DNA from 2 places in the Flintibacter sp. HCN-6482 genome. Region 2 is predicted to be linked to the other one. Evidence: riboswitches for the same ligand, from Rfam matches in the RefSeq annotation. Region 2 holds a riboswitch; the other holds the start of a gene.
What was found. Region 2 has a riboswitch for ZMP and ZTP ahead of WKS99_RS00900 (formate--tetrahydrofolate ligase). Riboswitches for the same ligand answer to the same signal wherever they lie in the genome.
Positions count from the first base shown of each region.

Region 1: it holds a riboswitch for ZMP and ZTP, as region 2 does, so the genes downstream of both, WKS99_RS05230 (IMP cyclohydrolase) here and WKS99_RS00900 (formate--tetrahydrofolate ligase) in region 2, are expected to answer to the same signal.

Region 1 is NZ_JBBKBK010000002.1:49,584-56,315, reverse strand. It holds gene WKS99_RS05250 (phosphoribosylaminoimidazolesuccinocarboxamide synthase) at 1-30, shown strand, start outside; gene WKS99_RS05245 (amidophosphoribosyltransferase) at 189-1,613, shown strand; gene purM (phosphoribosylformylglycinamidine cyclo-ligase) at 1,750-2,796, shown strand; gene purN (phosphoribosylglycinamide formyltransferase) at 2,793-3,449, shown strand; ZMP/ZTP riboswitch at 3,484-3,565, shown strand; gene WKS99_RS05230 (IMP cyclohydrolase) at 3,612-4,319, shown strand; gene WKS99_RS05225 (phosphoribosylaminoimidazolecarboxamide formyltransferase) at 4,347-5,519, shown strand; gene purD (phosphoribosylamine--glycine ligase) at 5,759-6,732, shown strand, end outside.
Region 2 is NZ_JBBKBK010000001.1:184,881-191,612, forward strand. It holds gene WKS99_RS00885 (helix-turn-helix domain-containing protein) at 163-912, shown strand; gene WKS99_RS00890 (hypothetical protein) at 915-1,277, shown strand; gene WKS99_RS00895 (formate/nitrite transporter family protein) at 1,425-2,246, opposite strand; gene WKS99_RS00900 (formate--tetrahydrofolate ligase) at 2,256-3,920, opposite strand; ZMP/ZTP riboswitch at 3,974-4,065, opposite strand; gene WKS99_RS00905 (LysR family transcriptional regulator) at 4,155-5,090, opposite strand; gene WKS99_RS00910 (DUF4250 domain-containing protein) at 5,392-5,565, opposite strand; gene WKS99_RS00915 (histidine triad nucleotide-binding protein) at 5,577-5,915, opposite strand; gene WKS99_RS00920 (hypothetical protein) at 5,981-6,732, opposite strand, start outside.

The sequences.
Region 1 (6,732 bases), on a different contig from region 2:
ATGACCCTGTCCAAGCTGTTCTTCGCCTAAATCGTGGACGTCGGTATCATTGGCGGGCAGGACGGCCCCACCGCCATTCTTATCAGCAGCAGCCCCATCGCGTTGCCTTTCATGCTGCTGATCCTTGCGGGACTGGTTGGAGCTGCCTGGTTTTTCCTGCACAAACGCAAAAAGTAAGGAGCAAATAAATGGGTGGTTTTTTTGGGGCCGTTTCCAAGCGGGACGTGACCCTTGATATCTTTTTCGGAGTGGACTACCACTCCCATCTGGGTACCCGCCGGGGCGGTATGTTGATCCATGACCCCCAGGACGGATTCCAGCGCCAGATCCACTCCATCGAGAACACCCCCTTCCGCACCAAGTTCGAGAAGGATCTGTCTGACTTCCACGGTTGCAGCGGCATCGGCTGCATCAGCGATACCGATCCTCAGCCCCTGCTGGTCCGATCCCACTTAGGCCTGTACGCCATCACCACCGTGGGCATCATCAACAATGCCGAGGAGCTGATCCAGCAGTATTTCTCCGACCACGGACATCAGTTTATGGCCATGAGCTCCGGCAAGGTCAACGCTACCGAGCTGACCGCGGCCCTCATCAACCAGAAAGATGATCTGGTGTCCGGTATCCTCCACGCCCAGGACGAAATCAAGGGCTCCATGACCCTGCTCGTCCTCACCGACAAGGGGGAGATCATCGCCGCCCGGGACAAGTTGGGCCGGCTGCCGGTCCTGGTGGGCCAGAACCAGGAGGGCTGTTGTGTGTCCTTCGAGTCCTTCGCCTACCATAAGCTGGGTTATGCCGACGCCTATGAGCTGGGGCCGAGAGAGATCGTGCGTATTACGGCTGACGGGTATGAAACCCTGTCCCCCGCCGGCGAGGAGATGAAGATCTGCGCCTTTTTGTGGACCTACTACGGCTACCCCAACTCCAACTATGAGGGGAAAAATGTGGAGGTCATGCGCTATCAGAATGGCGAGATTATGGCCCGGGATGAGGTTCTCCACGGTCTTCTCCCCAAGGTGGACTATGTGGCCGGTGTGCCCGACTCCGGCGTGCCCCACGCCATCGGCTATGCCAACCGCAGCGGCAAGCCATTTGCCCGCCCCTTTGTCAAGTATACCCCCACCTGGCCCCGTTCCTTTATGCCCACCAACCAGGACGTTCGGAATCAGGTGGCCAAGATGAAGCAGATTCCGGTACCCGAGCTCATTGAGGGCAAGAAACTGCTCTTCGTGGACGACTCCATCGTCCGGGGAACCCAGCTCCGGGAAACGGTGGAATTTCTCTATGAGTCCGGGGCGGAGGAGGTCCATATGCGCTCCGCCTGCCCCCCCATTATGTACAGCTGCAAATACCTCAACTTCTCCCGTGGCAACTCGGACATGGACCTGTTGGCCCGCCGTACGGTCCAGGAGCTGGAGGGGGACGAGGGCCAGCTCCACCTGGAGGAGTACTCTGACGCCCGCACTGAACGAGGCCAGTGCATGCTCAAGGCCATCTGTGAGAAGCTCGGTTTTGACTCTCTCGGCTACCAGTCTCTGGATGGCCTGCTGGAGGCCATCGGTCTGGACCGGGACAAGGTGTGTACTTACTGCTGGAGCGGCAAAGAATAGGCGTCAGCACGCCATCCCAACCGGAATGTGAAGTCAGAATGGCTCCGGTCCTGCCGGGCTGAACTCCACTGTTCCGTCTGGGGCGCAGTCCACAATTCCTGACTTTTAAGTTCTAATTTGATCTGGAGGTCTGAAGATGAAAAACTCCCACTCCGCTTCCTATGCCGCCGCCGGCGTAGACGTCACCGCTGGCTATGAGGCTGTTCAGCGCATCAAGCCTATGGTGGAATCCACTTATATTCCCGGTGTCATGGGTACTCTGGGCGGCTTCGGCGGTATGTTTGCCCCCGACATGGCCGGCATGAAAAAACCAGTGCTGGTGTCTGGCACCGACGGCGTGGGCACCAAACTGCGGCTGGCCATGCTGCTGAACAAGCACGACACCATCGGCATCGACTGCGTGGCTATGTGCGTCAACGACATCATCTGCGGCGGCGCCTCTCCCCTGTTTTTCCTGGACTACATCGCCTGTGGCCGGAATGATCCCGCCCGTATTGCCGAGATCGTCGCCGGCATCGCCGAGGGCTGCCGCCAGTCTGAGTGCGCCCTGGTGGGCGGCGAGACCGCTGAACACCCCGGCGTCATGCCCGACGAGGACTATGACCTGGCCGGCTTCTCTGTGGGCATCGTGGACGAGGAAAATATCATTGACGGCAAGCGCCTATCCACCGGCGACGTACTCATCGGACTTGGCTCCACCGGCGTCCACTCCAACGGGTTCTCTCTGGTCCGCAAGGCTCTGGATGTGGAGCACACTGACCTGACCTCCCCCATGGAGGAGCTGGGCGGCCGGAGCCTGGGCGAGACTTTGTTGGCCCCCACCCGCATCTATGTCAAGGCGGTCAAGGCTCTGCTGAAGGCCGGAGTAGATATTCACGCCATCAGTCATATTACCGGCGGCGGGTTCTACGAGAACGTGCCCCGAATGATGACAGACGGCCTCACCGCCCGCATTAATCTCAAGACCTTCCCCAAGCTGCCCATCTTTGATCTGATCCAGCGGAAGGGAAACATCCCGGAGCGGGATATGTACAACACCTTCAACATGGGCCTGGGCATGATCCTGGCCATCCCCGCTGTTCAGGCGGAGCGGGCTCTCTCCACTCTGACGGATGCGGGCGAGAATGCCTATCAGGTCGGCTCTGTGGTTTCTGGCAGCGACGGTGTGGAGTTAGTCAAATGAAAAATATCGCGGTTTTGGTATCCGGGGGCGGCACCAATCTCCAGGCCCTCATCGACGCCCAGGGGCGGGGTGAGCTGATCAACGGTCGAATCACCGCTGTCATTTCCTCCACCCCCAGCGCCTATGCCCTGGAGCGGGCCAAGGCCGCCGGCATCCCCGGCTATGTGGCGGCCCGAAAGGACTACCCCTCCAGCCAGGCCATGACTGCGGCCCTGGTAGACAAGCTGAAGGGATTGGATATCGACCTGGTGGTATTGGCCGGCTTTATGGTCATTCTGACTGGCGAGATGGTCCGCGCCTTCCCCAACGCCATCCTCAATGTCCATCCCGCCCTCATCCCTTCCTTCGCCGGCCCAGGGTGCTACGGCCTCCATGTCCATGAGAAGGCCCTGGAGTATGGGGTCAAGCTGTCCGGCGCCACTGTCCACTTTGTCAGTGAGGAGTGCGATGGCGGCCCCATCGTCTCTCAAAAGGCGGTGGAGGTCCTCCCCGACGACACGCCGGAGGTACTCCAGCGGCGCATCATGGAGCAGTGCGAGTGGCAGCTGCTCCCCCAAGCCGTGTCCCTGTTCTGTCAGGACCGGCTAAAGGTGGAGGGGCGGACCGTCCGTGTTTTGGAGCATCCAGAACACGGAACGCGGAACGCAGAATGAATTTGCTTTTCTTACCCTTTTTTGCTACAATGTAACTGTGCGATATGACTGACGGTAAGTGGAAATGACCACGGGGAGTATCGCGTAATACAAGGCCGACCGTCTGGGCGCACCAATTCACAGAACTGGTGCGCCCTTTTTTTACAACAAAGGAGGAATACTGTGAAGACACATGATCTGAAGGAGATCCTTTCCAACCATCCCTATCCTGGCCGCGGCATCGTCCTGGGCCGCACCGCCGACAACAGCAAGGCCGCCATCGCCTATTTCATTATGGGCCGCAGTGAGAACAGCCGCAACCGGGTTTTTGAGGAAACCGAGGACGGCATCCGCACCAAGGCATTTGACGAGAGCAAGATGGTGGACCCCTCTCTCATTATCTACCATCCTGTGAGGGTGGTAAACGGGGCCACCGTAGTCACTAACGGGGACCAGACCGACACCATCCAGCGGTTCCTTCTGGATGGCAAGAGCTATATCGAGGCCCTTCGCACCCGCTGCTTTGAGCCCGATCCCCCCAACTACACCCCCCGCATCTCTGGTGTGGTGGAGGCCGACGGCAGTTATCAGCTATCCATCCTGAAGTCGGCTGACGGTGATCCCAGCTGCAACCACCGCTACTTCTATGAGTACGACGCCCCTGTGGCCGGCACCGGCCACTTCATCCACACCTATCAGGAGAACCTGGACCCTCTGCCCTCCTTCGAGGGCGAGCCCCGGAAGGTGGCCATCGAGGCCCCGGACGCTCAGACCTGGGCGGAAGAGCTCTGGGCCAACCTGAACCACGACAATAAAGTATCCCTGTTCGTCCAGTACATCGACCTGGCCAGCGGCGCCAGGGAGACCGTCATCATCAACAAGCATGGCTGAACACCGCCAGAAAGGAAGTACGCTCACATGAATGAACTGGAACTGAAATACGGCTGCAACCCCAACCAGAAGCCCGCCCGCATCTTTATGGAGCAGGGCGATCTGCCCCTCAAGGTGCTCAATGGCAAGCCGGGCTATATCAACTTTATGGATGCTCTCAACTCCTGGCAGTTGGTGAAGGCTCTGAAGAAAGCCACCGGCCTGCCCGCCGCCGCCTCCTTCAAGCACGTCTCTCCCGCCGGAGCCGCCCTGGGCCTGCCCCTGTCCGATACCGAGCGGCACATCTATTTCGCTCCAGAAGGGGACCTGTCCCCTATCGCCTGCGCCTATATCCGGGCCCGAGGTGCCGACCGGCTGTGCTCCTTCGGGGACTGGGCCGCCCTGTCTGATGTGTGTGACGGAGACACCGCCCGCTTCCTGGCCGCCGAGGTGTCCGACGGCGTCATCGCCCCCGGCTATACTGATGAAGCCCTGGAGATCCTGAAAATGAAACGCAAGGGCAGCTATAATGTGGTTCAGATCGACCCGGAGTACCAGCCCGCCCCTATTGAGCGCCGCAACATTTTCGGTATCACCTTTGAGCAGGGCTATAACGACCTGGATATCAGCGAGGAGATGCTCTCTAACCTGGTCACCGCAAACAAGGAGCTGTCCCAGCAGGCCAAAAACGATATGCTCCTGTCCCTCATCACTTTGAAGTACACCCAGTCCAACTCCGTGTGCTATGTCAAGGATGGCATGACCATCGGTGTAGGTGCCGGCCAGCAGAGCCGCATCCACTGCACCCGTCTGGCGGGCAACAAGGCGGATATCTGGTGGCTGCGTCAGCACCCCAAGGTTTTGGGGCTGCAGTTCGTAGACCACATCCGCCGCCCTGACCGGGATAACGCCATCGACATCTATATCTCCGACGAGCACGACGACGTGCTGGCCGAAGGCGTGTGGCAGAACACCTTCAAAGTGAAGCCCGATGTGTTGACAGAGCAGGAAAAGAAAGATTGGATCGCCCAGATGTCCGGCGTCACCGTGGGCTCCGACGCCTTCTTCCCCTTCGGGGACAACGTGGAGCGGGCCAGGAAGTCCGGCGTGCAGTACATTGCCCAGCCCGGCGGTTCCATCCGGGACGATCAGGTCATCGCCACGGCGGACAAGTACGGCATGGTCATGGCATTTACCGGAATCAGACTGTTCCACCATTAAGCACTTTCAGTGGGGGCTTTGCCCCTCTGGATACGGCGGCGGTTCTTAAGGGGTCCGCCGCCGATACCCCCCTTGCCTTTTCAATGAAAAAGATGCTTTTTACCGCCACACGGCCAGGGGGCATAGTGTCCTGCGGCAAAATAAATTCGCCTTCGGGCAGCATTAATATCCTTTCTGCCTTTGGTAGAAACTCCGCTAAACTGGATGGTCTATGGCCGCCCGTATGAAAGGAGCATATTATGAAAGTTTTAGTCGTCGGCGGAGGCGGGCGTGAGCACGCCATCTGCTGGAAGCTGGCCCAGAGCCCTAGGGTCACGGAGTTATACTGCGCCCCCGGCAACGGTGGCATCGCCCAGGTGGCCAAGTGTGTCCCCATCAAAGCCACCGATGTGGAGGGCATGGTCCAATGGGCCAGGGAGAACGCCATGGACTTTGTCATGGTGGCCCCGGATGACCCCCTGGCCCTGGGTATGGTAGACGCCCTGGAGGCGGCGGGCATCCGCGCCTTTGGCCCCCGTGCCAACGCCGCCATCATCGAGGCCAGCAAGGCCTTTTCCAAAGGGCTAATGAAGAAGTACCACATCCCCACCGCCAAATATGAGACCTTTACCGACTTAGACAACGCCCTGTCCTATATTCGGGCGCAGGGGGCTCCCATCGTAGTCAAGGCCGACGGCCTGGCTCTGGGCAAGGGGGTAGTGGTGGCCGCCACTGTGGAGGAGGCCGAGGCCGCCGTCCGAGACATGATGGAGGGCAGAAAGTTCGGTGACTCCGGCTCCACTGTGGTCATCGAGGAGTGTATGGTAGGCCCTGAGGTGACTGTGCTGGCCTTCTGTGACGGGGAGCACCTGGTCCCCATGCTGTCCAGCCAGGACCACAAACGGGCCTATGACGGAAACCAGGGACCCAACACCGGGGGCATGGGCGCCTTCTGTCCCTCTCCCAAGTACACCCCGGAGATTGCGAAGGAGTGCATGGACAAGATTTTTCTGCCCACTGTGGCTGCTATGAAGGCGGAAGGGCGTCCCTTTAAGGGGGTCATCTACTTCGGCCTAATGCTCACCAAGGACGGCCCCAGAGTGGTAGAGTACAATGCCCGGTTTGGCGACCCGGAGACCCAGCCCATCCTGTCCATGCTGGACAGCGACCTGCTGGACATCTTCGAGGCCTGTGTGGACGGCACCCTGGACCGGTGCGAAATCAAATGGAAGAA
Region 2 (6,732 bases):
GCATCCTTCCTGGGAGGTGTCAAGTATAGCCCCGCCTTTTTCTCTGTTTTTCCCCCTCCAGCCGCCTGTCAACTTCAGGTTGACAAATTTCCAGCTTATTTTTCTTGTCATATCGTGGGATTTGGGGTATCTTGGATGCAGGATCAGAAAGGTGGGAGGACCATGATGGAACTGTATGAACGGATCGCCCTGGCCCGGAAGCAGGCCGGATTATCCCAGGAGCAGTTGGGAGAAAAGCTAGGCGTCTCCCGGCAGGCGGTAAGCAAATGGGAGAGCGGACAGACAAACCCAGATGTGGCCTATTTGGCAGAGATGTGCCGTCTGTTTGGCGTGTCCTCCGACTGGCTGCTTCTTGGAGAGGAGAGCGCCCTGGAGAGGACCCCCGCGCGCTGCCCCGGTTGTCAGGCCATTGTCACCGGTCTGGACCGGTTCTGTCCCAACTGTGGCCGGTCTCTTGCAGAACGTCTGGAAGATGGGACGTACACCCTTGTCATCAATCATATCACGGATCCTAAAATGGTCCGGGACCGTTTAGCCCAGTTTTATCGGGAGGTGCTGCAAGATGAGACCTATTCCGCTGTCCTACCGGACGCCATCTTGCGAGATGCGGAGGCGGGCGTTCTTTCCTCCCACTCTGTCGAGAATATGCTCCTGTTCCCGCCGGTCATATTGATTACAAACGCCAGTTATACCACGGTCCAGCGGGCCCTGAAGCTGCTGGACCACTTTGCGGACCTCCGCTCCTATCCCTCCGACGCGGGCAGCGACCTGGAGCAGTTGAGCAAGAGATCCCCTGTGGATGACCTTTCCAGCCGTGAGGAGCCCCGCCGGGAGCCCCTGTCTTTCGGTGCCGCAGTGGGTGCCGTTATCTTAGGCTTAATAGTAACCGTGCTGCTCCTCAGCTTCCTCTGACCTTGGATATTCGGACATTTGACCTGCGGGTGTGCGGCGGGGCCCTGGTATTTTATATCGTCAACCGCTGCCTTCTTATTCCCAACTCAGACGGACACTTAGGATGGTTCCTGTCCTGCTATGCCAACGACCTGTTTGCCGGGGGAGCCATATGCGCCTGGGCTGACTACCTTTTGCGCTGGGGCAGGCTAGCCCCCCTTCGCTCGGTAAAGCACGCGGTCCCCCTGCTTTTGGCCTGCGGGCTGGTGTGGGAGGTTCTCGCCCCACTTTGGAAAGCGGGGGCAGTCTTCGACCCCTGGGACTTCGTCGCCTATCAGGCGGGCGGACTGCTCTACTTAACCGCCAGAGAACGGGCCTGTCGATAGCGGTCCTCCGGGCTTATTCTGAAGAAAGGGTCGTCTAAGCACCTGTGAAAGTTCAAAAAACCGGCTGACCACGCCCGGTCGAAAAAACGGCTGTGGGAGATGGTCTCTCGATCATCTCCCACAGCCGTTTTCTATGCCAATAGACCGTCAGCTTTTCGGGCGGTAGCAATACCACAGCAGGCCGCCCAGCCCCGCGCCGCCAAGGACGTTCCCAATCGTGACGGGGAGCAGGTTTCCCAGCAGGAATCCCCCCACCGTCAATCCAGACAGGTCCAGCCCCGCCTCCGCCGCCAGTTGGGCATAGGCCGGGACCATCTTGGCCATAAGGCCAGCGGCAATATAGTACATATTGGCAACGCAGTGCTCAAAGCCGCACAGGACAAAGTAACATACCGGAAGAAATGCCCCCATCAGGCGGCTGGCTGTGTCCCTGCCCGACATGGCCATGACCACGCCCAGGCAGACCAGAAGGTTACAGAAGAAGCCCAGCACCACCCCATTCTGGAAGGGGATGGCACACTTGGCGGCCGCCATTCTCATTGTGAACAGGGCCAACTGCCCGCCGGAGTAGTCGAACTGACCGAACCAAGCGCAGCCCGCCGCCACCAGCAGGGCTCCGGCAAAATTAGACAGGTAGACGATGCTCCAATTCCGCAACATCCCCCGCCAGGAGCAGCGCCCATCCAGCAGAGAAATGGTGATCAGGCAGTTGCCGGTAAAGAGCTCCGCCCCGGTGGCTATCACCATTCCCAGCCCGAAGGGGAACAGCAGGCCACACACCGTCCGGGCGGTCCAGGTGCCCTGGATGCCATAGGAGGCCGTGTTAGTGGCGGCGCTGCCCATGGCGATCAAGGCCCCAGCCAGGATGCCCAGCAGAATCAGGACAGAGGCTGGCTTTCCGGCCTTCTCCGCCCCAGCGGCGGCGTAGAGCGCCGTCACCTGGGCGGGGGAATTGAAATGGTTATCCATGTGCCCCCCTCAGAACAGGCCGGAGATTACTCCGTTCTCATCCACGTCGATCTTTTCCGCGGAGGGTACCTTGGGCAGGCCGGGCATAGTCATAATATCCCCAGTCTGGACCACCACAAAGCCGGCGCCCGCGGACACCTTCACCTTGGACACCGTAATGGTAAAGCCCTCGGGGCGGCCCAGCCTGGTCTGGTCATCGGTGAGGGAATACTGGGTCTTGGCCATGCACACGGGCAGGCCGCCCATGCCCATCCTCTCCAGCCGCTCCAGCTCCTTGGATGCGGCATCGGAATAGCTCACGCCCACGCCCCCATATATCTTTTTCACCACAGCCTCGATCTTGCTCTTTAAAGGCTGATCTAACTCATAGGCGTAGGTAAACTTCTTGGGCTGCTCACACAGGCGGAGCACCTCCTGGGCCAGTTGGATACCGCCCTCGCCCCCTCTGCCCCACACTTCGGACAAGGCCACATTGACCCCCAGTTCTTTACACTTGGAGCGGATCAGGTCCAGTTCTCTGTCGGTGTCGTTGACAAAGCGGTTGATGGCCACCACACAGGGCAAACCGAAGACCTGGGTGATATTCTCCACATGCTTGAGCAGGTTGGGCAGGCCCCGCTCCAACGCCTCCAGGTTTTCCTCTCCCAACTGGGCCTTGGGCACACCGCCGTTGTACTTCAGCGCCTTGACCGTGGCCACGATGACCACCGCGTCCGGGGTCAGTCCGGCGGCCCGGCATTTGATGTCCAGAAACTTCTCCGCACCCAGGTCAGCTCCGAAGCCCGCCTCGGTGACCACATAGTCGGCCAGCTTCAGGGCGGTGTCAGTGGCGGAGACGGAGTTGCAGCCGTGGGCGATGTTGGCAAAGGGGCCGCCGTGGACAAAGGCGGGAGTGTTCTCCAGCGTCTGGACCAGATTGGGCTTGATGGCGTCCTTCAGCAGGGCGGCCATGGCTCCCTGGGCCTTCAGGTCGGCGGCGGTCACCGGCCGGTCGTCATAGGTGTAGCCCACGATGATACGAGCCAGCCGCTCCTTCAAATCCTTCAGGCCGGTGGCCAGACACAGGACCGCCATGATCTCGCTGGCCACCGTGATATCAAAGCCGTCCTCTCGCGGGACGCCCTGCATCCGGCCGCCCAGACCGTCCACGATATTTCGCAACTGCCGGTCGTTCATATCCACACAGCGGCGCCAGGTGATCTTCTTCACGTCGATGCCCAGTTCGTTACCCTGCTGGATATGGTTGTCCAACATGGCGGCCAGAAGGTTATTGGCCGCTCCGATAGCGTGGAAGTCGCCGGTGAAGTGGAGGTTGATATCCTCCATAGGCACCACCTGGGCGTAACCACCACCGGCGGCGCCGCCCTTGACGCCGAACACAGGGCCAAGGGAGGGCTCCCGCAGGGCCAGGATTACGTTCTTGTCCAGCTTTTTCAGCGCGTCAGCCAGCCCAACGGAGGTGGTGGTCTTGCCCTCTCCGGCGGGGGTCGGATTGATAGCGGTGACCAGGATCAGCTTGCCCTTCCGGGCCTTGTCCCGCAGGGGGGTGATGTCGATTTTAGCCTTATAGCGCCCATAGTATTCCAGCAGTTCCTCGCTGACCCCCGCCTTGTGGGCCACCTGGCCAATTGGAAGCATCTCCGCGGCCTGGGCGATCTCGATGTCAGTCTTCATCTTCCATAACTCCTTCCTGTTGCGCCCGCAAAAATAAAAGGGCGCACTAAGCAATAGTGCGCCCAGACGGTCGGCAATATGGCGTTTCACACGCCGGGCCCTGTTCCACGTGGTCACTCCACTTCCGTCAGTCGCAGGGCTTGGATTCAGTTTAGCATAGGCCTCCTCCCTCGTCAAGGGGGGCGGTGTGGTTTCTCTCCGTCCCTTTTGCTGAAAATCAGGCCCGATATTTGTTCAAAGGTTGGCGGGACGGTCAAAGCGGCTGTAATACTCCTTGATCAGGTCGATAAACGTTCTGGCCGCCGGTGACAGGAATCCATTTTTCTTGTAGACCACCGCCATGGGGCAGGTCAGTGGCGGCTCTCCGATGGTAAAGCAGGCCAGCCGGTCCAGATATGGGGTGCGAGAGATGCCGCTCTCCTGTAAAAAGGCGAAGCCCATGTTTTCCGCCACCAGATTGATGGCTGTGGTGTTGTTGGTGGTCACCAAAATATTCTGGGGCTCCACGTTATGGACGGAGAAGGTATTGTGGAGCAGCTTGGACAGCCGCCAGTCCGGGGGCAGCATCACGATACGCTCCCGCTCCAGCTGCCGCAGGTCGGGGAAGGGTATGGGGTCGTCGTAGGTACTGGTGAGCCCCCGGACCAGGGGGTGGTCCCGGTGGGCCAAAAGGAAGATATGCTCCCGCATGACCAGTTCATAGGTCAGCTCCGTCAGATCCCCAGGGATGTGCATGATGCAGAAGTCCGTGACACTGCCCGCTGCCAGATCCCCCAGTTCGGGCACCGGCGCCTCATGGAGGACCACCTGGACGTCGGAGTATTGCTTGGTGAACAGGGGCAGCACATCGGGCAGAAGGGTGGAGCCGCGCCAAGGGGATACGCCGATGTGGAGGACAGGCCGCTTCTCGTTCTGCAGATCCCGCAGGTCGCTGACCAGCTGCCGGTCCAAATAACTCTGGCGCTCCAGATAGGCATGGAACACCTCCCCTGCCGGCGTCAGCTTCAGGGGCGAGTGGGAACGGTCCAGCAACACGGCCCCCAGATTGGACTCCAGCTTGGCCAGATACTGGCTGAGATAGGGTTGGGAGAGATAGAGCCGCTCCGCCGCTTTGGAGATGCTCCGCTCCTTGACGATGGCCATAAAATATTCCGGATTCTTGACGAACATAAACAGCACACCCCATAACTAAAAAGCTATGAGGATTATATCACAGTTCACCCAGTATGGAAAGGGGTATCTTCCTTTTTCTGATACAGAAAGAAAAACCGGAGCCGTGGAATGATCCACGGCCCCGGTCTGCCCGGCGGTATTGCCTGCCCCGCCCAAGCGTCTGGTGGTCAGAGCGCGCCCTCAGTCAGGAAAAGTGAAAGTAGGGAGGTGTAAGGAGGATGAGAGTTAGCTCTCTCTAACCACGTATAGGTTAGCACATCCTAACTCTCTTGTCAACCCTTTTTTCCGACCTCCTCTATCAAAGGAATTGGTTGCGCTCTCTATGGTAGGTGTAGCCTATGGCAGCCAGCTTATCCTCCACCCCGCTCTGCTCTACATCCAGCTGCGCGCACAGCTCCTCCAGGGTGCAGCCGTCATCCCTAAGCCGGGTATTCAGGAAGCTGAGGAGGATGGCGGGATCATTCGGTACCATCCCCTTCTTCCTCAGCCTGGAGGCCAGGTCATATCCCGGCCAGACAGAACATGGAAATGGAGATGGGGGACAGACTGGCCCGCCTGCTCCCCAATATTGGACACCACACGGTAGCTGTCCAGGCCCAGCTCCTTGGTCACTTTGGAGATGACTGCGAAAATATGGGCCACTACGGCGGCGTTGTCCTCTGTCACCTCGGCCACAGATCCGATATGGGCCTTGGGGATAACCAAAAAGTGGGTGGGCGCCTGGGGATCGATGTCATGGAAGGCAAAGCATACCTCGTCCTCGTAGACTTTGTTGGACGGGATCTGCCCCTCCGCGATCTTACAAAACAGACAGTCAGACATTGGGAAACCTCCTTTGTTTGTTAGTAAGACCATTGTACCCCCTTTTGCCAGAATTGCCAAGGTTTTTATTCCTCCACCGGGAGCAGCCCTCCCAGAGAGAAGGTCTGGCCTAAGATGGTAAGGGATGTCACCTCATCCGGGTCCACAATCTGATTCAGTTGGAACACAAATTCTCCCATCCCAGTATCTGGATTATAGCTCTGGCTCACTGCGCGGCCCACAGATGCGGTTTGGCCGTCCAACAGATTCAGAACGGTAGTACTTTGTATTTCGGAAAACGCCGCTGGCCCCCACATACGGAAATCGTTTTCCTCTCCTTGAATCATAAAGGCAACACTGATGGGCGAAACATACAGCGACTGCAGGACCATATTGTCTTCTCCCACCTGAATGGGAAGCCCGGCCTCATATTGTCGTCCGCTGTCCTGGTCAGGCAGTTTCACACAAAAGTCATGCCGCTCCTGAGAAAAGTCAGCCAAGTTCTCAAAGGTGGTCTTTTCAACCAAGCGCAACGGAGTAATCGTAAATTCCCCACCCAGAAATGTCTGAGCATCTGCCTGAAGATAGGTGGTCGGTCCCCGATACCACAAAATCGAGATGTGATGGTCACCCGGATCATCATCTGGTAAAACAATGGAGCCGGACACCCAGCCGCCCACGCCATTCTCTTCCGACTCAGGCTCAATATCGGAAGTTGCCAGAATAGAATAATCCTCTCCCCATAAGGCAGTCTCCTCTGGGGCGATCACGTCCAGTAGGACCGCCAAGGTATACCGGTCCACCAGCATTTGTTCCACTTCAACCGTCCATCCATTTT